DNA from 3 places in the Streptomyces sp. NPDC005775 genome. Region 3 is predicted to be linked to each of the others. Evidence: riboswitches for the same ligand, from Rfam matches in the RefSeq annotation. Region 3 holds a riboswitch; each other region holds the start of a gene.
The links. A riboswitch is a leader RNA that binds a small molecule or an ion and turns the genes downstream of it on or off. The one in region 3 is predicted to bind S-adenosylmethionine.
Positions count from the first base shown of each region.

Region 1: another riboswitch for S-adenosylmethionine. It lies ahead of thrC (threonine synthase); the one in region 3 lies ahead of ACFYPA_RS24535 (aminotransferase class V-fold PLP-dependent enzyme).
Region 2: another riboswitch for S-adenosylmethionine. It lies ahead of ACFYPA_RS03585 (hypothetical protein); the one in region 3 lies ahead of ACFYPA_RS24535 (aminotransferase class V-fold PLP-dependent enzyme).

Region 1 is NZ_JBIAIU010000006.1:50,339-57,963, forward strand. It holds gene ACFYPA_RS15785 (DUF3263 domain-containing protein) at 1-168, shown strand, start outside; gene otsB (trehalose-phosphatase) at 310-1,167, shown strand; gene ACFYPA_RS15795 (trehalose-6-phosphate synthase) at 1,144-2,535, opposite strand; gene ACFYPA_RS15800 (glucosyl-3-phosphoglycerate synthase) at 2,589-3,536, opposite strand; SAM riboswitch class I at 3,690-3,816, shown strand; gene thrC (threonine synthase) at 3,834-5,126, shown strand; gene ACFYPA_RS15810 (MoaD/ThiS family protein) at 5,167-5,445, shown strand; gene ACFYPA_RS15815 (cold-shock protein) at 5,891-6,097, shown strand; gene groL (chaperonin GroEL) at 6,431-7,625, shown strand, end outside.
Region 2 is NZ_JBIAIU010000001.1:807,141-814,765, reverse strand. It holds gene ACFYPA_RS03610 (hypothetical protein) at 1-495, shown strand, start outside; gene ACFYPA_RS03605 (hypothetical protein) at 555-899, shown strand; gene ACFYPA_RS03600 (DUF262 domain-containing protein) at 1,015-2,694, opposite strand; gene ACFYPA_RS03595 (SAM-dependent methyltransferase) at 2,893-3,708, shown strand; gene ACFYPA_RS03590 (phosphocholine-specific phospholipase C) at 3,904-5,970, shown strand; SAM riboswitch class IV at 6,094-6,203, shown strand; gene ACFYPA_RS03585 (hypothetical protein) at 6,251-6,676, shown strand; gene ACFYPA_RS03580 (cytochrome P450) at 6,881-7,625, shown strand, end outside.
Region 3 is NZ_JBIAIU010000011.1:36,791-44,415, reverse strand. It holds gene ACFYPA_RS24555 (NYN domain-containing protein) at 1-50, opposite strand, end outside; gene ACFYPA_RS24550 (hypothetical protein) at 87-329, opposite strand; partial or broken gene ACFYPA_RS24545 (rhomboid family intramembrane serine protease) at 490-1,276, shown strand; gene ACFYPA_RS24540 (Lrp/AsnC family transcriptional regulator) at 1,273-1,554, shown strand; gene ACFYPA_RS24535 (aminotransferase class V-fold PLP-dependent enzyme) at 1,620-2,999, opposite strand; SAM riboswitch class IV at 3,174-3,291, opposite strand; gene trpD (anthranilate phosphoribosyltransferase) at 3,381-4,445, opposite strand; gene ACFYPA_RS24525 (cytochrome bc complex cytochrome b subunit) at 4,569-6,194, opposite strand; gene ACFYPA_RS24520 (Rieske 2Fe-2S domain-containing protein) at 6,191-7,243, opposite strand; gene ACFYPA_RS24515 (c-type cytochrome) at 7,240-7,625, opposite strand, start outside.

The DNA of each region.
Region 1 (7,625 bases), on a different contig from region 3:
GGGCCGGGGGCGAAGGAGCGGGCGATCAGGGAACAGCTCGGCATCTCCCCGACCCGCTACTACCAACTGCTGAACGCCCTGCTGGACGACCGGCGGGCCCTGGAGGCCGACCCGGTGACGGTGAACCGCCTGCGCCGGGTGCGGGAGGCGCGGCGGGGACGCCGGTGACACCCGGGGCTCCGCACGAATAAGCCCCTCCGGCGATTGAGGAGCGGGGTCCGGGGCGGCGCCCCGGCAGCACCCGCGCACCAAACGCCCGCGCGGCTGGATCTGCCGCACCCGCGACGAGCCCACCGATAGGCTCGTCGCATGGGCAGCCACCCGCACACCCCGCCCCTGCCGGCCCCGACGACCCCCGCCGGTCAGGAGGGCCTCGCCGCGCTCCTCGCCCGGCCCGACCGCGCCGTCATCGCACTCGACTTCGACGGCACGCTCGCCGACATCGTCCCGGACCCCGAACAGGCCCGCGCGCACCCCGGCGCCGTCGAGGCCCTGGCCGCACTCGCCCCCAAGGTCGCGTCGATCGCCGTGATCACCGGCCGCCCGGCCGGCGTCGCGGTCCGCTACGGCGGCTTCGCGGGCGTCGCGGGCCTGGACCGGCTCGTCGTCCTCGGGCACTACGGGGCCGAACGCTGGGACGCCGTCTCCGGCACCGTCCGCGCCCCCGCCCCGCACCCCGGCGTCGCCGCCGTCCGGGCCGAACTTCCCGGCGTGCTCGACCGGTTCGACTCCTGGCACGGCACCTGGATAGAGGAGAAAGGGCAGGCGCTCGCCGTCCACACCCGCCGCGCCGCCGACCCGCAGGCCGCCTTCGAGGCACTGCGCGGCCCCCTGGGCGAGCTCGCCGCCCGCCACGGACTGATCGTCGAACCGGGACGCCTGGTCCTGGAGCTGCGCCCCTCCGGCATGGACAAGGGCGTGGCCCTCACCCGGTACGCGCACGAGACCGACGCGGGCTGTGTGCTCTACGCCGGTGACGACCTGGGCGACCTCGCCGCGTTCGCCGCCGTCGACAAGCTCCGCACCGAGGGCCCCGAAGGCCCCCCCGGCCTGCTGATCTGCAGCGGCAGCGCGGAAGTGCCCGAACTGGCCGAACGCGCCGATCTGTCGCTGCCGGGGCCGGGGGCCGTCGTGGAGTTCCTGTCAGCCCTGGCGCAGCGCCTCTAGCTGGTCCAGGAACCACTGCTGCGGCGGCAGCGCGGTGGCGGCCGCGGCCAGCCGCTCCGTACGGGCCGTCCGTTCGTCGTCCGCCATCGTCAGCGCCTCGTGGAGGGCCGCGGCGGTGGCGGACACGTCGTACGGGTTCACCGTGATCGCGTCGGTGCCCAGCTCCTCGTACGCCCCCGCCTCCCGCGACAGCACCAGCGCGCAGCCGGCGTCGGAGACGACCGGGACCTCCTTGGCGACGAGGTTCATCCCGTCCCGGATCGGGTTGACGAGGGCGACGTCCGCCAGCCGGTACGCCGCCAGCGAGCGGGCGAAGTCGTCCTTGACGTGCAGGACGACCGGCGTCCAGTCCGCCGTCCCGTACGTCTCGTTGATCCCGTCGGCGACGCGCTGTACCTCGGCCGTGTACTCCCGGTAGACCGCGAGGTCCTGCCGCGAGGGGTAGGCGAACGCGATGTGGACGACGCGCCCGCGCCACTCGGGCCGCTCGTCGAGCAGGGCGCGGTAGGCGAGCATCCCGCGGACGATGTTCTTGGACAGTTCCGTACGGTCCACCCGCACGATCGTCTTCCGGCCGGGGCCCACCTGCTCCCGCAGCGCCGCCATCCGCTCGTCCACGTCCGCCTCGTGCGCGCGGCGGCGCAGGAAGTCCGCGTCGGCCCCGAGGCCGTGCACCCCGACCCGGGTGTGCCCGGTGCCGCCGAGGATCTCCGTACAGCAGCCGATGAACGCGTCGGCCCAGCGGCGGGTCAGGAACGCCGCCCGGTCGGCGCCGAGGATGCCGCGCAGCAGCTGCTCGGCGATGTCGTCGGGCAGCAGCCGGAAGTAGTCGACGGGCGCCCACGGGGTGTGCGAGAAGTGGCCGATCCGGAGGTCGGGGCGCAGCTCGCGGAGCATGCCGGGCACCAGCGCCAGGTGGTAGTCCTGCACGAGGACCGCCGCACCCTCGCCCGCCTCCTCGGCGAGCGCCTCGGCGAAGGCCCGGTTGTACGTCTCGAAGGCGGCCCACTGGCGGCGGAACTCCGCGTCGAAGACCGGCTCGACGGGGGTCTGGTAGAGCAGGTGGTGGACGAACCAGAGCACCGAGTTGGCGATGCCGTTGTACGCGTCGGCGTGCACTTTCGCGTCGATGTCGAGCATCCGGACGCCCGGCTCGCCGATCCCGCGCCGCACCGCCTCCCGGTCACCGTCCCCGAGGGCGGCGCAGACCCACATCTTGTCGTCGACGGCGCTCAGGCCGGAGACGAGCCCGCCCCCGCCGCGTCTGGAGTCGAGGCCGCCGTCCTCGCGCAGCGCGTACGAGACCGGGCCTCGGTTGGACGCGACGAGTACCTGGGCAGCGGGCTGAGGTGCGTGCTCGGAGACCATGGGCGGAATCTAGCCCGATCACGAACCGCCCAAACGTGCGAAGTCATGCCGTCTCACGCCGCGCGGCGTGCGACGTATTCCTCGATCTCGCGCATCGGCGGCCGCTCCTCGGTGTCCACCGGGTACGTGTGCGGGACGAAACCGTGCTCGCCACGCTCGAACTGGGTCAGCGACGGCCGGACCAGGTGACCGCGGGACAGGCGGAGTTGAGCGGTCCGGTAGATGGCGGCCGCCATCCGGCCGAGCGCCTGGCCGTCCTGGTGGCGGTGCTTCCTGACGCCGACGTCGACCTGCGCGAGCGCGTCCAGGCCGACCGTGTGCAGGGAGTCGACGAGCAGGCCCAGCTCCACTCCGTAACCGACCGGGAACGGCAGCCGCTCCAGCAGCGAGCGCCGCACCGCGTACTCGCCGCCCAGCGGCTGGACGAAACCGGCCAGCTGCGGCCAGTGCAGATTGAGGAGCGGGCGTGCCACCATTTCGGTGACCCGGCCGCCCTGACCCGTGGTGTCGCCGAACGGGCGGTCGTACATCGCCTTGACGAACTGCACCGAGGGGTCGGTCAGCAGCGGGCCGACGATGCCGGAGACGAAGTCCGCCGAGAAGTCCTTCAGGTCCGCGTCGATGAAACAGACGATGTCACCGCTGGTCACCAGGAGTGACCGCCAGAGCACCTCGCCCTTGCCGGGGACGGCCGGGATGCGGGGGAGGATCGCGTCCCGGTGGACCACCCGGGCGCCCGCCCGGCGGGCGACGTCGGCGGTGGCGTCCGTGGAGCCGGAATCGATCACCACGAGCTCGTCGACCAGCCGGACCTTCTCCATGAGCTCGCGCCGGATCGTCGTGACGATGTCCCCGACCGTCTCCGCCTCGTTCAGCGCGGGCAGCACCACGCTCACGCCCGTCCCGTGCGCGTCCTTCCTGGCATCCAGCAGACGGTCCAGCGGGCGGTCGGCGGCTGACCAGGAACGCCTGGTCAGCCAGCGTTCGACCTCTTCCAGCACGGTCGATACTCCCTGTATGTGATCCATCTCGCGGTACGGACGACTATCTCAACCGTCCAGTGCTTCGGTTACAGTCTTGAACAACGCAGATGGCCGTCGCATGCCGGGGTCCGTCCGCCGATAAACGCCTGGATCCATGGTCCAGTGCCACAGCGCTCATCCAGAGGGACAGAGGGAACGGCCCGTTGAAGTCCCGGCAACCCTCCCGCCGACCGCGAGGTCAGGTGGGGAAGGTGCCAATTCCGTCTCGTGACGAAATGCGTCGCGAGGAAGATGAGGAGAAAGGGCCTCGCCATCATGGCTGTTGAGACTGTTGCAGCACACACCGAAGCTTCTGTGGACCTCGGTCCCGCCGCGGCGCTTTCCTGCCGCGAATGCGGAGAGCGATTCGCACTCGGCCCCCTTTTCGCCTGCGCGTCCTGTTTCGGGCCGCTCGAAGTGGCGTACGACCTGCCGAGCGGCTCCCCGGACGAGCTGAAGAAGCGCATCGAGGCCGGACCGAACAACATCTGGCGCTACGCGCCGCTGCTGCCGGTCCCCTCCGACGTCGCGGACAAGCCCAACATCAATCCCGGCTTCACCAAGCTGGTCAAGGCCGACAACCTCGCCCGCGAGCTGGGCGTCACCGGCGGCCTGTACGTCAAGGACGACTCCGGCAACCCGACGCACTCCTTCAAGGACCGCGTCGTCGCGATCGCCGTCGAGGCCGCCCGCGCCTTCGGATTCACCACCCTGTCGTGCTCCTCCACCGGCAACCTCGCCGGCGCGGTGGGTGCCGCCGCCGCCCGGGCCGGCCTGCGCAGTTGCGTGTTCATCCCGCACGACCTGGAGCAGGGCAAGGTCGTCATGGCCGCGGTGTACGGCGGTGAGCTGGTCGGCATCGAGGGCAACTACGACGACGTCAACCGCTTCTGCTCCGAGCTCATCGGCGACCCGCTCGGCGAGGGCTGGGGCTTCGTCAACGTCAACCTGCGCCCGTACTACGGCGAGGGGTCCAAGACCCTCGCGTACGAGATCTGCGAGCAGCTCGGCTGGCAGCTGCCCGACCAGATCGTCATCCCCATCGCGTCCGGTTCGCAGCTCACGAAGATCGACAAGGGCCTCCAGGAGCTGATCAAGCTCGGCCTGGTCGAGGACAAGCCGTACAAGATCTTCGGCGCCCAGGCCGAGGGCTGCTCGCCGGTCTCCGCCGCCTTCAAGGCCGGCCACGACGTGGTCCGCCCGCAGAAGCCGAACACCATCGCCAAGTCCCTGGCGATCGGCAACCCGGCCGACGGCCCGTACGTCCTGGACATCGCCCGCCGCACCGGTGGTGCCGTCGAGGACGTCAACGACGAGCAGGTCGTCGACGCGATCAAGCTGCTGGCCCGCACCGAGGGCATCTTCGCCGAGACGGCGGGCGGGGTGACGGTCGGCGTGACGAAGAAGCTGATCGACGCCGGTCTGCTGGACCCGGCGCTCACGACCGTCGTCCTGAACACCGGTGACGGCCTCAAGACGCTGGACGCGGTGGCCGCCACCTCGCAGGCGAGCGCCACGATCCGCCCGAGCCTGGAAGCCTTCCGCGCCGCCGGCCTCGCCGGCAGCTGACGAGCTTTCCGACCACCCGAGACTTCAGGAAGGGCACACCATGAGCGTCAAGGTCCGTATCCCCACCATCCTCCGCACCTACACGGGCGGCCAGGCCGAGGTCCCGGCCGAGGGCGCGACCCTCTCCCAGGTCATCGAGTCCCTGGAGAAGGACCACCCCGGCATCGCCGCCCGCGTCCTGGACGACCAGGGCAAGCTGCGCCGCTTCGTGAACGTGTACGTCAACGACGACGACGTGCGCTTCGAGGGCGGCCTGGACGCGGTCACCCCGGACGGCGCCGGCATCTCGATCATCCCGGCCGTCGCCGGCGGCTGCTGAGCCCGCGGCCCGGCCTTTCCGGCCGCCGGGCCGACTTCACAGCGTGACCACGATTGCCCCCTCCGCGAGAGAAGCGGAGGGGGCAATTCTGCATGGTTGAGCGGGGTAGAGTGAGGGAAGCCCCCTCCGCTGCCCGTGCCCCCCGCATATGAGAATGCGCCGCGCCACGACCAGAAGCAGCCAATGTGCTTGAGCTCCTTGCGCCATAAGTCGCCTTTGCCTGGCCCGACTTGCCCTGGATCCTCATGAATTCCCCATGTTCGGGCGATCGGTTCTGCTCAGAATTCTCGTCCGATTGACCTGTTGCAGAGGGCAGTTGGGCAGATACATTCGGCCGCGGTCGACGCGTTCCGGCGCACGCACCCTCTCCTGTCGGAGGGTGGGTTCTGACCCGGGCCCGCGAAGTGCGGTCCTGTGCAAGGGCCAGTACATAGGGGAGTTAGGCATGGCTCAGGGCACCGTCAAGTGGTTCAACGCGGAGAAGGGGTACGGCTTCATCGCGGTCGACGGTGGTGCGGATGTTTTCGTCCACTACAGCGCGATCCAGATGGACGGATACCGCACCCTCGAAGAGGGTCAGCGAGTTGAATTCGAGATCTCGCAGGGCCAGAAGGGGCCGCAGGCGGACATGGTCAAGCTCGCCGTCGGCTGAGCCCGGCCGGGTTCGACACGCTACTCACGCACGGAGGGCCCGTACCCCAGAGGTACGGGCCCTCCGCGCGTCCCGGGCCGTTTCCCCGTGCCCCCGACCGCTCCGTCGCCTCCCCCCGGTCGCTGTCCACACTCCGAGGGGGACGCTTGCACTCTCGGGGGTCGAGTGCTAATTATTGGCTTAGCACTCTCTGGGTGAGAGTGACAGAAACTTGGACCGGGCCGGTGAGGCCCGCAGGTCTGTCGGGGCAAGGAACCGGCAGACGGCAGGCCGTCCGTCGCGGGCGCCACTCGGTCCGGAGAAATCCACCCCTGTCCGGGAGGACCACTTCATATGGCCAAGATCATCGCCTTCGACGAGGAGGCCCGGCGCGGTCTTGAGCGCGGCATGAACCAGCTCGCCGACGCCGTCAAGGTCACCCTCGGCCCCAAGGGCCGCAACGTCGTCCTTGAGAAGAAGTGGGGCGCCCCCACGATCACCAACGATGGTGTGTCCATCGCCAAGGAGATCGAGCTGGAGGACCCGTACGAGAAGATCGGTGCGGAGCTGGTCAAGGAGGTCGCCAAGAAGACGGACGACGTCGCCGGCGACGGTACGACCACCGCCACCGTTCTGGCCCAGGCGCTCGTCCGCGAGGGCCTGCGCAACGTGGCCGCGGGTGCGAACCCGATGGCTCTCAAGCGGGGCATCGAGAAGGCCGTCGAGGCCGTCTCCGCCGCCCTCCTGGAGCAGGCCAAGGACGTGGAGACCAAGGAGCAGATCGCTTCGACGGCCTCCATCTCCGCTGCCGACACCCAGATCGGCGAGCTCATCGCCGAGGCCATGGACAAGGTCGGCAAGGAAGGCGTCATCACGGTCGAGGAGTCCCAGACCTTCGGCCTGGAGCTCGAGCTCACCGAGGGCATGCGCTTCGACAAGGGCTACATCTCGGCGTACTTCGCCACGGACATGGAGCGCATGGAGTCGTCCCTGGACGACCCGTACATCCTGATCGTGAACTCGAAGATCAGCAACGTGAAGGACCTCCTTCCGCTGCTCGAGAAGGTCATGCAGTCCGGCAAGCCGCTGCTGATCATCGCCGAGGACGTCGAGGGCGAGGCCCTGTCGACCCTGGTCGTCAACAAGATCCGTGGCACCTTCAAGTCCGTCGCCGTCAAGGCCCCGGGCTTCGGTGACCGCCGCAAGGCCATGCTCGGCGACATCGCCATCCTCACCGGTGGCACCGTCATCTCCGAGGAGGTCGGCCTCAAGCTGGAGAACGCCGGTCTCGACCTGCTCGGCCGCGCCCGCAAGGTCGTCATCACCAAGGACGAGACGACGATCGTCGACGGCGCCGGTGACAGCGACCAGGTCCAGGGTCGCGTCAACCAGATCCGTGCCGAGATCGAGAACTCCGACTCGGACTACGACCGCGAGAAGCTCCAGGAGCGCCTCGCGAAGCTGGCCGGCGGCGTGGCCGTCATCAAGGCCGGTGCCGCGACCGAGGTCGAGCTCAAGGAGCGCAAGCACCGCATCGAGGACGCGGTGC
Region 2 (7,625 bases), on a different contig from region 3:
CCGTCGCCGCGGAAGCCCTCGCGCGCCAAGGCGTGGATCACACACGGTGCCGTCGCTTTCGTCGCCCTGCTCATCGGCACGGGCATCGGCTCCAGCGGCGAGGCCGACGCCGACGGCAAGGCCGGCGCCTCCGCGAAGCCGGGGCCGACGGTGACCGCGACTGCCACCGCGACGGAGACGGCGAAGGCCGCTCCCGCCCCGACCGTGACCAAGACCGTGACGGCCAAGCCGAAGAACACGGAGAAGCCCGGCCCCCCGAGCACGTTCAGCGGGGACGGGGAGTACCTGGTCGGGGAGGACATCGCGGCGGGGACGTACAAGACCGCGGGTGGCGACGGCTCGTTCGGCTGCTACTGGGCCCGGCTGAAGGACGCCAGCGGTGAGTTCGACGCGATCATCGCCAACAACAACCTGGAGGGGCCGGGCCGGGTGACGCTCAACAAGGGGGAGTACTTCCAGACGAAGCGCTGCGCGGAGTGGAAGAAGGCCGGGTGACCCCGAGCGCCGGCCGTACGGCCAGGGGAACGATGACGAATACATCGGGGGGAATCCGCATGGACGCGGCTGAAGAGCCCGAACTGGCGGTGTATCACCGCCACCTGAAGGGCCTGCTCTCGTCCGGTGACAGGGAGACCTTCCGAGCCCTCATGGCTCAGGCCCGTCACCTCACGAACCGGTCGTACGAGACGAGCCTCTACGACCACCAGCAGACGTTCCGTCTGCTCTGGCACCACCTGGACCACGTGGGTCACCTGAGCCGCCTGAGTCAGGAGGCCCGGAGCCGCCTCGCTTCGGGGCGTGCGAGCGCCGAGGAGAGCGAAGAGCTGGAGCTCTTCCTCACCCTCTACCGCCGGATCACGGCACCCGAAGCGGACGAATCCAGGCGCGGCCACCTGTGACTGCCCGTCGCCGCGACTGGTCAGAGGCCCGTACGCCGAGCCGTGAGCGACGGGCCGTCCGAACGGCGACCGGCCTCCGATCAGGTCGGCGAATCGGAACTTCGTTCCTGGGGTTCTACAGCTGCCACTCCTCGGCCAGGAGGCCGATGAGATCCACCTGGCGCTTCTCCAGCTGCTCGGGCGTCCAGGTTTCCTGACCCAGTACCTGTGTGGTCAGGGGGAACGTGACGACGCCCCGCTTGAGGTACCGCTCCTTCTTGTCGGTGAAGTCGAGGTTCTGAACCTGGGAGTTCTTGGCACGGCTGAGCAGCACCAGGTTGGCCAGGCGGTGCGTCCACAGAGCGCGTTCGCTCGTGGTGAAGTCCGCACGCCATTGCGACTGCGGATCGGGATTCTGGGGGAGCACATGCTCGACCGTGATGCGCGGAGCGTCGTAGGTCGCCACGATGTCGTCCTCGGACACCAACTCGTCGAGCCGCAACAGGATGTATCGCCGCGTCCTCAACTCGTGGTAGACCTCGCCGTCGAGCCGGCGCAGTGTCTCGGCCCGCTCGGTCTCGGTCAGTTGGAAGGCCGGGGCTTCCAGGCTCCTGTCCGGGCTCAGCTCCTTCAGCTCGGTAAGCAACTCGGCGAAGCGGAAGACACGGGGAGTGGTGTAGACACGTCGGACGAACATGCTTGCCGCGAGTCGTTCCAGTGACCGGAGGAAGGAACCCAGCCACACCGGATCGTCTCCGTGGGACCTGAGCGCCCACAGCGCGGCCGGCCACCAGTCGTTGTTGTCCAGCAGCAGGAGTCTGCGGAACCACAGATTGACCTGATCCGACCCGTCTCCGGCCGCGTACGCCTTGTCACGGATCACCGCCGACGCCTCGGCATAGGGCACGAGTACCTGGTCCACGAACTCCTTGGCGCGACCGCCCTTGTAGTGGACGAGAACCTGGCTCTGGAACTCCTTGAGCAGTTCCTGTCGTGCCCGCTCGCCCGAGAAGATCATGCGGATGTGGGAGAAGAGGTCGGAGAAGTCCTCGCGGCCAAGGCTCTCCTCGGAATCTTCCCACCGCCTGGCGTACGTCTCCGAGACCTCCTCGTCGATCTCCCCGATGATCTGCGCCTTGAAGATGTCGGCAGGCGACAGATCGAGGCCCCGGGAGTTCATGACGCTGAAGATCCGGTGGGCGCTGTCCAGGTCAGGGGTGCTGACCGCGACCAGGAAGGTCTGGACCCCCATCAGCTTGCACAGGGAGAGTCGCTGCTCGTCGCTCCAGGAGGCCAAGGCCGTGTGCAGTGCCAGCGCGTTGGCCTGGACAGCCCTCTGCGCGTCCGTCCTGAGATTGTGCGGGTTCAGCACCAGGAGTGTGCTGATGGAACCGGCGGTCTGAATGTGCTGCTGGAAGAAGTCGGCGTCCCGGGGGCGCAGAGTGAGGCGGGGCTTGGCCTTCAGGCCCAGGACCGTGTTCCCGGGCTCGGAGATCATCGCCACCAGATTGGTCACCACGTCGGGCTGCTGCGCCAGATCGCGCAGCACGGCCAGCAGGATGGTCAACGTCGTCAGACGTTGCTGACCGTCGATGACGTCGGCCTCGGCGGATCCGCTGTCCTTGACGAGAACCAGAGAGCCGAGGAAGTAGGGCTCCCCGTCGCCCCGCAGGAGGGCTTCCTCCAGGTCGGCCAGGAGCTGCTGGGCCTGTTCGGGCTGCCATGCGTAAGGGCGCTGGTAGTCAGGGATCCGAAAGTCGTAGTCACTGCAGAAGACTTTGTGCAGCGGCACTTCGCGCGCTTCGAGTTGGGCCATGATCCGCATGATTCCCCACAGGACGCGAACTTCGCAGTGAAGCAGGGCAAGTCCCCCAACCCGGGTGAGTTGGTGCGGTGAGTGAGACGGCCGAAGACGTTCTGTCCGAGCCGCCGTGGGCTGATGCGCCGGGAGACCGGCACGGCATCCGGCTAGATTGAGAGCGTCCCTCAACATCGTTTGTGCCAGGAGGCTCTTGTGAGCGAGAACCAAGTGCCTGCCCCGGCTGGCATATCGGCGCGGATCGACACGAGGCGCCCCCACTCGGCCCGCTTCTGGAACTACTTCGTCGGGGGCAAGGACAACTACGAGGTCGACCGCGAGGTCGGCGATCAGATCAAGGCGTTCTTCCCCGGACTCGTCGATGTGGCAGTGGCGGGTCGGCAGTTCCTGCGCAGGTCGGTGAGTCATCTGGTCCGGGAACACGGCATCCGGCAGTTCCTCGACATCGGGACCGGCCTGCCCACCGCTGACAACACCCATCAGGTCGCGCAGGCGATCGCCCCCGACGCGCGCATCGTGTACGTCGACAACGACCCCCTGGTGCTCACTCACGCGCGGGCCCTGCTCACCAGCTCGCCGGAAGGCGCCACGGACTACATCGACGCCGACCTGTACGAGCCGGAAGCCATCCTGACCGGGGCGGCGAAGACCCTCGACTTCGAGCGGCCCGTCGCGCTCATGCTGCTCGGCATACTCGGCCACGCCGGCGACTTCGACCGCGCGCGTGACGTGGTGCACGCGATCATGGCCGGGCTTCCGTCGGGGAGCCTCCTCGTCGTGTACGACGGCACGCGGACCAGCGAGGGCATGATCGCAGCGGAGAAGGCGTACATCGAGAGTGGTGCCGTGCCGTACTACGTCCGTGAGCCCCAGCAGATCGAGACGCTCTTCGACGGGCTGCGCATGATCGAGCCCGGGTTCGTCCGGCTCAGCGCATGGCGTCCCGATGCCGACAGCGCGACGGTGGCAGCCGATGTGGATGCGTTCGGTGGTGTGGGGGTGAAGCCGTAAGGGTCGGCCGGGGCGGGTACCCGGACTATCCCGCGTACGCCGTCGCACGCGGGCAGTGCCGTGGTCTGTTCCGTCGCCGGCTGTTCGGCCGATCGCCACCGCGTGCACACCGCACGGGTCTTCCGCGGGCCCGTCGACTCTGGAACACTCCAGTCGCTTTCGCCCCCACATCCCCTCACCCCGCAGAGGCCCCCCATGGCAGAACTCAACCGTCGCCGCCTCCTGCAACTCGCCGGAGGCACGGCTGCCTACACCGCCTTGTCGAGCAGCATCGCCCGCGCCGCGTCCCTCCCCGCACGGGGGCGAACGGGCAGCCTGCGGGACGTCGAGCACATCGTCGTCCTGATGCAGGAGAACCGTTCCTTCGACCACTACTTCGGCACCATGAACGGCGTGCGCGGCTTCGGTGACCCGCGCCCCGTCACGCTGCCCAGTGGCAAGCCGGTCTGGCATCAGAAGGACTCCCTCGGCAAGGAGGTGCTGCCGTTCCGGCCGCCGGCCGACAAGCTCGGGATGCAGTTCCTCCAGGACCTCAACCACGACTGGGCCGGCGGACACCGGGCGTTCAACAAGGGTGCGTACGACCAGTGGGTTCCGGCCAAGACCGCGACGACGATGGCCCACCTCACCCGCGAGGACATTCCGTTCCACTACGCCCTCGCCGACGCGTTCACCGTCTGCGACGCGTACCACTGCTCGTTCATCGGGAACACCGACCCGAACCGCTACTACCTCTGGAGCGGGTACACGGGGAACGACGGTTCCGGTGGCGGCCCCGTCCTCGGCAACGACGAGGCGGGATACGGCTGGACCACCTACCCCGAGCGCCTGGAGCAGGCGGGGGTTTCCTGGAAGGTCTACCAGGACATCGGCGACGGGCTCGACGCCGCCGGGTCCTGGGGGTGGATCAGCGACGCCTACCGGGGTACGTACGGGGACAACTCGCTCCTCTACTTCGATAGTTACCGTAACGCCGTGCCCGGCGACCCGCTCCACGACAAGGCCCGCACCGGGACCGACATCAAGAACGGCGGAGGGCTCCTCGACGACCTGAAGGCCGATGTCCGGGCCGGGACGCTGCCGAAGGTCTCGTGGATCGTCTCCCCGGAGGCGTACAGCGAACACCCCAACTGGCCCGCCAACTACGGCGCCTGGTACATCTCGCAGGTCCTGGACGCGCTGACGGCCGATCCCGAGGTCTGGGGCCGGACCGCCCTCTTCATCACCTACGACGAGAACGACGGCTTCTTCGACCATGTCGTGCCGCCCTTCGTCCCGTCGGGGCCCGCGCAGGGGCTGTCCACCGTCGACACCTCCGCCGACTACTTCCCCGGCGACATCCGGTACACCGCCGGACCGTACGGGCTCGGCCAGCGCGTGCCCATGCTGGTCGTCTCACCGTGGAGCACCGGTGGGTTCGCGTGCTCCGAGGTCTTCGACCACACCTCCGTCATCCGCTTCATGGAACAGCGCTTCGGCGTGCACGAGCCCAACATCTCGCCCTGGCGGCGCGCCGTCTGCGGTGATCTCACCTCCGCCTTCGACTTCAGTCGTACGGACGCCTCGGACCTCTCGTTGCCGTCGACCGACGCCTACGAGCCTCCGGACCGCCTCCGGCACCCCGACTACGTCCCCGCACCGCCCGCCACCGGCAGCGTGCCCAAGCAGGAGAAGGGGGCACGGCCCACCCGGCCGCTGCGCTACGCACCCTTCGTCGACGGGGCCGCCGATACGGCCACCGGCACGTACCGCCTCACCCTCAGTGGCGGCGCCGCCGCAGGGGCGCAGTTCCTGGTGAGCTCCGCGAACCGCACGGACGGGCCCTGGACCTACACCACCGAGGCCGGCAAGTCCCTCGCGGACAGCTGGAACACCGCCTATTCCAAGGGAGTGACCGACCTCACCGTCCATGGTCCCAACGGCTTCCTGCGCACCTTCCGGGCCGGCGGCAAGGTGGCGGGGCCGGAGGTGACGGCGCGTCATGTCGCGGCGGGTGGTGGACTGGAGCTCACCTTCGTCAACGGTGGGTCCTCGACCGTGCGTCTGACCGTGCGCAGCGCGGCCGGGTACGGGGGAGGGGTGCGGGCCTTCGCGGTCAGCGCCGGCGCGACCGTGAAACACGTGCTCGACCTGCGGGGGAGCAAGAGCTGGTACGACGTCACCGTCGTCTCCGACGTGGACGCCACGTTCCTGCGGCGCTTCGCCGGACACGTCGAGACCGGCCGGGCCGGTTCGAGCGACCCGGGTCTCGTCACCGGCTGAGGGCCCCGGGTCAGGGGCCTCGTCCCGGCGGGCGGTCCGGGGCGGGTGGTGCCCGGGGCCGGGGCCGCGCACTCCTGACCACCCGTCGGTTCGTGCCGTTCGTGTGCGTTAGAGTCGTGTACGGGTCATGAGTTCCAGTGCGCAGCCCCGGCTTGCTGGACGGCACCCCGCTCCGCTGCGGGTGCTCCGGGTGACGACCTGCCCCGTGCGAAGGGCACGGGGAACAGCGGACCGCGGTGCAGGAGATCCGGGGTCCTCACCTCGGAAGGCGAACCTCACCATGCTGCGTCATCTCGCCCAGAACGACTCCGTGCGGAGTGACGGCTGCTCCCGCTATGCCGCGGGTCACCGCGTGCACTGGATCCACGCGAAGAAGTGCCGCCAGGAGCCGGGGCGGGCCGTCGAGATCCTGGTCACCTCGGGGGATGTCCGTGATGACGGGTGGGTCGAACTGCGGGCCGCCTTCGACCATGCCGACAACCTCCCCGCGGTGTGGACGCATGCCCCCGGCGCGCTGCGGGAGACCCTTGCGAGTCACCTCGGGCGGGTGTACTGGCTGGAGCGTTGGCATGCGCTGAAGCTGGTGCACGGCGGCGGAGTCAACGGCGGCGCTGCCGGGCTCGTCAACGTCGGGTTGGAGGCCGGGGAGCTGTGCGAGACCGCGGTTCGGGACGACCGTGCCGGGGGCCGTGGCTCCCTGGCGTAGCCCGTCCCGTCGCGTCCGCACCGTGAGCTCGTTCGGTACATCGCGATGCTCGGCAATTGTGCTGAGATGTCGTCCCGCTGTTCCGTTCAGGGTGTGGGATTGATCGTCGCTGACCGTTCCGACGGCACACAAACTCCTTATAGTGAACGTGCGTTGATCGCCTGATCTTGACGCGTGCAGCTGTCGCCACAGGAGTCAGGACCCATGACGCGCCCTTCTTCCGCAGAGCCCGCGCCACCCTCTCCCTCTCCGCCTCCCGGTTGCCCGGCGCACGCCGGTGCCGTGCCACTCGGCGGGCCCGGGTTCCAGACGGAACCGCAAGCCGTCTACCGCGCCATGCGGCGTGATCACGGGCCCGTCGTCCCCGTGGAGCTGCCGGGCGGCTTCCCCGCCTGGCTGGTCATCGGGTACCGGGAACTGCATCAAGTCACCAGCGACGCGGAGCTGTTCCCGCGCGATGTCGGGCTCTGGAACCAGTGGCCCCACATCCCCGACGACTGGCCCCTGCTGCCGATGGTGGGGCGGCCCCTGCCGTCCATCTACTTCAGCGCGGGGGAGGAGCACCGGCGGCACGCGCGCATGGTCGGGCCGGCCCTCGAAGGCACCGACCCCTTCGAAATCCGCAACCACTGCGAACAGTTGGCGGACGGGCTCATCGACGCCGTGTGCAGCCGCGGCACGGCCGATCTCGTCGCCGACTTCTGTGAGCCCCTGCCCGTCCTCGTCCTCGCCCGTCTGGTCGGGTTCCCCGACGACGAGGGTGCCGACATCGCCCAGGTGCTGAAGGACCTCGCGGACGGCGGCCCGGACGCGCAGACCGCCCATCAGCGGTTCGGCGAACACATGGGCCGGCTGGTGGCCGCGAAACGGGCCCTTCCGGGAGACGACGTGACCTCGCGCATGCTCGCTTTCCCCGAGGCGTTCACCGACGAGGAGTACATGCTCGACC
Region 3 (7,625 bases):
GCGTCGCCGGCCTCATCGGCCGGCGTGGCACCGCCATCGGGCTGCTCCACCTTCCGTCACCTCATTTTTGTGTCCGCACGGCCCCGTCAGGAGTCGGCACCCGGCCTGTCGACTAGTTCGATCTGGTCCACCGCGTTGCACCAACGACAGCGCACCGACTCGATGGTCTCACTGACCACCTCGCGTTCTTCGACGCTGGACTCACCGGCCAGGTCGAGGTGCACGTACTCGACGACCTTGGACGAGCGCGTCACGTCGAACCTCGTCAGGTTTCCGCAGAGCGTGCAGCGCCAGCGAGTTCCGTCGGTCGGCTGGGGAACCGTCGTCATCGTTGTGTCCTCTTATCTCGAGCCGTGAGCTGCCGGACAAGGATCGCGCGGTGCGCCGTCGAACTGCGGATGCCCTCCGTCAACCCTACGGCCTCGGTGCTTCCCACCGGCACGGCGAGGCGGTCTGTCCTGTTCCCTCCGCTTGCGTCATGCTCTGTTCATGATCGATCGACGGGCTGCGGCCGGCAGGATCCTGCGGGCGGCGACTTCGGGCGGGCCTCCGGTGACGTACGCCCTCATCGCCCTGTGCTGCGTGGTCTTCGTGATCAGCCCGCTGTCGGGGTTCAACCCGGTCTACGGCACCGCCGACGCCCTGCTCGCGGCCCAGGCCGGGTACTTCGAGCGCTGGGGCGTGATCCCGAGCGAACTGTGGGACGGGTCGGCGCACGCCGTGCTCACCCCGCTCACCGCCCTGTTCGTGCACGGCAGCTGGCTCCACCTGCTCGGCAACATACTGTTCCTGTACGTGTTCGGGGCGATGGCCGAGGAGCGCATGGGCCACACCGAGTTCGCGTTCTTCTACCTCGGCTGCGGTTATCTCGCCCTGCTCGCCTACGCGGCCGCGCACTCCACCTCCGACCAGACCCTCGTCGGCGCGTCGGGGGCGATCTCGGCGGTCCTGGGCGCCTTCCTCTACCTCTTCCCCCGGGCCCGGGTCACCAGCCTGTTCCCGTTCCTGCTGTTCCTGCCGCTGCGCTTCCCCGCGTGGATCGTGCTGGTCTTCTGGTTCGTCCTGCAGTGGCTGGCGGCCGAGGGCGCCGGAAGCGGCCCCGGGGTGGCCTACCTCGCTCACGTGGTCGGCTTCGCCACGGGCTTCCTCTACGCCTGGGGGCGGTATCGGCGTGACGCCGGACCCGTGCCCCGGGCGCGAGCCCGGCATGATCCCGACGCGAGGCTCTAGAGTGAAGTCTCCAGCCACGGCCACCGAGGGAGAAAGCCAGCCGTGATCACCGCGATCGTGCTCATCAAAACCAGCGTGGACCGGATTCCCGAGATCGCCGAGGCCATCGCCGCGCTGGACAGCGTCAGCGAGGTCTTCTCGGTCACCGGTACCTACGACCTGATCGCCATGGTCCGGGTGTCCAAGCACGACGACCTCGCCGATGTCATCCCCGGCCGGATCAGCAAGATCCCCGGCGTCGAGGGAACCGACACCCACGTGGCGTTCCGTACGTACTCGCAGCACGACCTGGAGGCGGCCTTCGCCATCGGGCTGGACGCGTAGCCACGTCAACACGTTCGGCCGGGTACGGACAGCTGTCCGTACCCGGCCGAACGTGTTGAGGAGCCTCAGACCCGGGTGGCCGTACCCCGGTCGGGGACGCAACGGCCGCCCTCGGTGCGGTACTTCCACTGGGCGCCCTCGCTGACGAGCTCCTTGACCGCGCGCAGGAAGCGCTCGATGTGCTCGTCCGGCGTACCGGCGCCGAAGCTGACCCGGATCGCGTTGAGGGACTTCTGGCCCGGCTCGGCCTCCGGCGCGCCGCACTCGCCGACGTCCTGAGGGTCGCTGCCGAGCAGGGTGCGCACGAGGGGGTGGGCGCAGAACAGTCCGTCGCGGACCCCGATGCCGTACTCGGCCGAGAGCGCGGCGGCGAAGTGCGAGCTGTTCCAGCCCTCCACCACGAAGGAGATGACGCCGACCCGCGGGGCGTCGTCGCCGAACAGCGAGAGCACCTTGACCGCGGGGACCTCGGCGAGTCCTGCGCGGACGTCGGCGACGAGCCGCTGCTCCCGGGCGACCAGGCTGTCGAACCCGGCCTCGGTGAGCGCCTTGCAGGCGGAGGCGATGGAGTAGACGCCGATGACGTTGGGCGAGCCGGCCTCGTGGCGGGCGGCGGTGGTGTGCCATTCGACGTCCACCCCGCCGTCGGCGCGCCGGGCGACCTGGCGGGAGGCGCCGCCGCCGGCCAGGTAGGGCTCGGCCGCGGTCAGCCAGTCGGAGCGGCCGGCGAGGACGCCGGAGCCGAAGGGCGCGTACAGCTTGTGACCGGAGAAGGCGACCCAGTCGACGTCCAGCTCGGCGATGTCGACGGGGTGGTGCGGGGCGAGCTGGGCGGCGTCCAGCACGATCCGGGCGCCGTGGGCGTGCGCGGCGGCCGCGAGCTCCTTGACGGGCCACAGCTCGCCGGTGACGTTGGACGCGCCGGTGACGCAGACCAGGGCGGGGCCGTAGGGGTCACGGCCGGCGAGCGCCCGCTCCAGGGTCTCGACGGCCTGGGCGGGGGTGCGCGGGGCGTTCAGGTACGTCACCCGGGCGTCGCGCCAGGGCAGCAGCGAGGCGTGGTGCTCGGTCTCGAAGACGAACACCTGGCAGTCGGCGGGCAGAGCGGCGGCGAGCAGGTTGAGCGAGTCGGTCGTGGACCGGGTGAAGACCACCTGGTCGTCGGCGCGGCAGCCGAGGAACTCCGCCACGGTCTCGCGGCTGCTCTCGAAGAGGTCCGTGGAGAGCTGCGAGAGGTAGCCGGCACCGCGGTGGACGCTGCCGTAGTACGGCGCGTACGCGGCCACGTCGTCCCACACCCGCTGCAGGGCCGGGGCGCTGGCGGCGTAGTCCAGCGCGGCGTAGGTGACCTCACCGCCGGTGACCAGCGGAACCGTTACATCCTTGCCCAGAACCGGCAGCGGGGTACAAATCGACTGGTCGGTGGCAGCAGTGAGGACAGACATGACGAACTCCCGTAACAGGCAGGCGAATCCCGCGTGCCCGCGGATACGCGACAGCACGGAGGGAAGAAAGAAGGGTGTGCGGAGAAGGGCCGAAAAGCCCTAGCGCATTCGCGTGCTCACAAGAGGCTCCCTGAGGACCAGGACCCCACGGGTGGACATCTCACGATGTCGAGGGGTCCGCGCTTGCCGCAGACCTCGCTGCCTGCGGCCTGGTCTTCACCCGGGGCACCCCGCCACGGACGGAGGGTTGCCGGACAGCGGGCCGGGGCCGTAGTCGCTGTCACTCATGACCTGCGCAGCATCTTGCCACACCTGCGAAAAGGCGCAAGGCGCGGTCCATGATCTGGACCGCGCCCTGCCTCGTCTTCCGTGCGCCCCGCCTCAGGCGTTGCTGGCCACGACCCATCTCTCCAGCGTCCGGCCCGCCGCGCCCGAGTCGATGGACTCGGCGGCCTTCGCGATCCCCGCGGTGAGCTGCTCGGCGAGCGTGCCCTGCCCCGGGTCGAGCGCGACGAGCGCCGCCGCCGAGTTGAGCAGGACGGCGTCCCGTACGGGCCCCGTCTCCCCCGCGAGCAGCCGGCGGGCCACATCGGCGTTGTACGAGGCGTCGGCGCCGCGCAGCGCGTCCACCGGCACCAGGTCCAGGCCGACGTCGCGCGGGTCGAAGGCCTCCTCGCGCACCGCGCCGTCCTTGGCGATCCAGACCCGGGAGGTCGCGGTGGTGGTCAGCTCGTCCAGACCGTCGTCGCCCCGGAAGACCAGGGCCGAGTTGCCACGCTCGGCGAGGACGCCCGCGACGATGGGCGCCATCCGCAGGTCGGCGACGCCGATCGCCTGCGCGCGCACCTTGGCCGGATTGGTGAGCGGCCCGAGGATGTTGAAGGTGGTCGGCGCGCCGAGCTCCGCCCGGGCCTTCGCCGCGTACCTCAGGGCGGGGTGGAACTTCACGGCGAAGCAGAACGTGATGCCCGCTTCCTCGGCGACCTCGACGACGCGCTGCGGGGGCAGTTCCAGATTGACGCCGAGCTTCCCCAGGACGTCGGAGGAACCACTGGCCGACGACGAGGCGCGGTTGCCGTGCTTGACGACCTTGGCGCCCGTCCCGGCCACGACGATCGCCGACATGGTGGAGATGTTGACCGTCTTGGCCATGTCTCCGCCGGTGCCCACGATGTCGACCGTACGGCCGGGCACATGGATGGTCGTGGCGTGCTCGTACATCGCGCGGACCAGACCGGAGACCTCCGTGACCGTCTCGCCCTTGGCGCGCAGCGCCACGGCGAAGCCGGCGATCTGCACGTCGGTCGCCTCGCCGCTCATGATGCGGTCCATCGCCCAGGCGGTGTCGTCCTCCGTCAGGTCCTGGCCGCGCAGCAGGGGGGTCAGCACGCCGGGCCAGGTACGAGCCGCCACGCTGTCGCCGCCTGCCGGGGTCACAACGTTCATGGTCCGCTCCTGGGGTCCACAGCCGATAAAGGGGATGGGACCACCCTATCGAGCCCCGGGGACAGCGAAGAGCCCCGTCCATCGGATGGACGGGGCTCCTGCTGTGGCGATCAGTTCAGGTGATCAGTGGTGGCCGTGGCCGCTGGTGATCTCCTTGTACTCCTCGGCGGTGGGCTTGGGGATCTGCGTGTGCTCGCCGTAGAAGCCCTTGCTGAGCTTGGCCCGCAGCTTCTGCACCGGGGAGATCTTGCGCTTGACGCCGTTCTCGTCGACCTCGGGGCCGAGTTCGACCGGCTTGTACTGCTCGTGCGCGGTGAGCGTGTGCAGCTGCGCGGGTGCGAGCGGCTCGTGCACCTCGACGAACTCACCGTGCGGCAGGCGCTTGATGAGACCGGACTCACGCCCGTGCAGCACCTTCTCCTTGTCCCGGCGCTGAAGGCCGAGACAGATCCGCTTGGTGATGACGAACGCGATGACCGGTGCGACGAAGAACGCGATCCGCACGAACCAGGTGATCGAGTTGATCGACAGGTGGAAGTGCGTGGCCCAGAGGTCGTTCCCACCGCCCATCAGCAGCACCATGTACCAGGTGATCCACGCGACACCGAAGGCGGTACGGGTCGGGACGTTGCGCGGACGGTCCAGGATGTGGTGCTCGCGCTTGTCCCCGGTGACCCAGGACTCGATGAACGGGTAGACCGCGATCGCGGCCAGGACCAGCGGGAAGATCACCAGCGGGACGAACACGCCCAGGACCAGGGTGTGGCCCCAGAGGTTGATCTCCCAGCCCGGCATCACACGGATCAGGCCCTCGGAGAAGCCCATGTACCAGTCGGGCTGCGCACCGGTGGACACCTGGTCCGGACGGTACGGCCCGATGGCCCAGATGGGGTTGATCGAGGCGATGCCCGCGATGATCGCGATGACACCGAAGACGAGGAAGAAGAAGCCTCCCGCCTTCGCCATGTAGACCGGCAGCAGCGGCATGCCGACGACGTTCTTGTTCGTCCGGCCGGGACCCGCGAACTGCGTGTGCTTGTGGTAGAAGACCAGGATCAGGTGGGCCACCAGCAGTCCGAGCATGATGCCCGGCAGCAGCAGGATGTGCACCGAGTAGAACCTGGCGACGAAGTCCCCGCCAGGGAACTCCCCACCGAAGAGGAACATCGACAGGTACGTACCGACGATCGGTACGGACAGGATCGCGCCCTCCATGAAGCGGACACCGGTGCCGGAGAGCAGGTCGTCCGGGAGCGAGTAACCGGTGAAACCGGTGAACATGCCCAGGACGAACAGCAGGAAGCCGAACAGCCAGTTGATCTCACGCGGCTTGCGGAAGGCACCCGTGAAGAAGACACGCATCATGTGCACGAACATGCCGGCCAGGAAGATCAGCGCGGCCCAGTGGTGGATCTGCCGGACCAGCAGACCGCCACGGACGTCGAAGCTGATGTTCAGGGTCGAGGCGTAGGCCTCGGACATCCGGATGCCCTGCATGGGCTCGTACGGGCCGTGGTACACGACCTCGTTCATGCTCGGGTGGAAGAACAGCGTCAGGTACACACCCGTGAGGATGATGATGATGAAGCTGTAGAGGCAGATCTCACCGAGCATGAAGGACCAGTGGTCCGGGAAGATCTTGCGCATGTTGGCCTTGGCCAGGGAGTAGATCCCCAGTCGGCCGTCCGCCCAGTCGGCAACCTTCTCACCGGCGGGCGCTTTGCGCTTCGTATCGGTCGCAGTACTCATCCGCGCTCCCAGAATGCAGGACCGACGGGCTCTTCGAAGTCACCGAGCGCCTCGAGGTTGCCCTCGCTGTTCACGCCGATCCGCAGCTGCGGAAGGGCGTGACCGGCCGGACCGAAGATGACGCGGGCGCCGTCGGAGAGGTCGAAGGTGGACTGGTGGCACGGGCAGAGCACGTGGTGCGTCTGCTGCTCGTACAGGCTGATCGGGCAGCCGACGTGGGTGCAGATCTTCGAGAAGGCCACGATTCCCTCGTGGGCCCACTCGCGCTCGCGCTTGTCCTTGATGTTGTCCGGCTCGATGCGGACGATCATCAGAGCGGCCTTGGCGATCTGCTTCTGGAAGTCGTGCGCGTCCTCCTCCAGGCCCTCGGGCATGGCGAAGGTCAGCGAACCGACGATGACGTCCTCGGGACGCAGCGGCTCCATCGTGTTCATGTTGACGAGCTGCTTGCCCTTGGCCCACAGGGTCGAGCGGAGCTTCTTCTCCGGCAGCGGACCGAGGTCGCGCAGCAGCACCACACCGGCGAGCGGCACCAGGGCCAGCGCGCCGAACATGGTGTTACGGATCAGCTTGCGCCGGCCGAACGCGGACTCCTCGGCGCCTGCCGCGAAGTCGGCCAGAACCTTCGCCTTGACCTCGGGCTCGGCCGCGATCGCGTGACGGTCGTCCGCGACCTCGACGTCCGACATCAGGGTGCGCGCCCAGTGGACGGCACCCGCGCCGATCGCGAAGAGCGCCACGCCCAGGGTCAGCCCCAGGGAGAAGTTGAGCGCACTCACATGACCGAACGGGAAGATGTAGACGATCTTGTCGACCGGGAAGATGACGTAGGAGGCGATGAAGCCCACCGTCGCCAGCATGGACAGCGTGAACATGAACGCGACCGCGCGCTCGGACCGCTTGGCGGCCCGTTCGTCGATGTCCTGGATGCGCGGCCTGTGGGCCGGCAGCCCCGGGTCGGCGAACGGGTCGCCCGCACCCTCTACCGCGCCGTGCGCGGCGTCCTGCTCTGCGGGCAGGTTCTCTTCTGGAATCTCTTGGCTACTCATGACTTCTTGGCCTTAGCGGTGTGGGCCGCGACCCAGATGGCAACTGCGATCAGTGCGCCCAGACCGAAGATCCAGCCGAACAGGCCTTCGCTGACCGGACCGAGGCCACCCAGCTTGAGGCCACCCGGGCTCTCGGCCTGCGCGCTGTTCACGGTCTGGATGTACTTGATGATGTCCTTCTTCTGCTGCTCGGGCATCGTCGAGTCAGGGAAGGACGGCATGCTCTGCGGGCCGGTCTGCATGGCCTCGTAGATGTGCTTCGGGCTTGTGCCTTCGAGGTTGGGGGCGTACTTGCCGTTCGTCAGGGCACCGCCCTCGCCCGTGAAGTTGTGACACTGGGCGCAGTTGGTACGGAACAGGTCGCCGCCCTTGGCCACGTCCG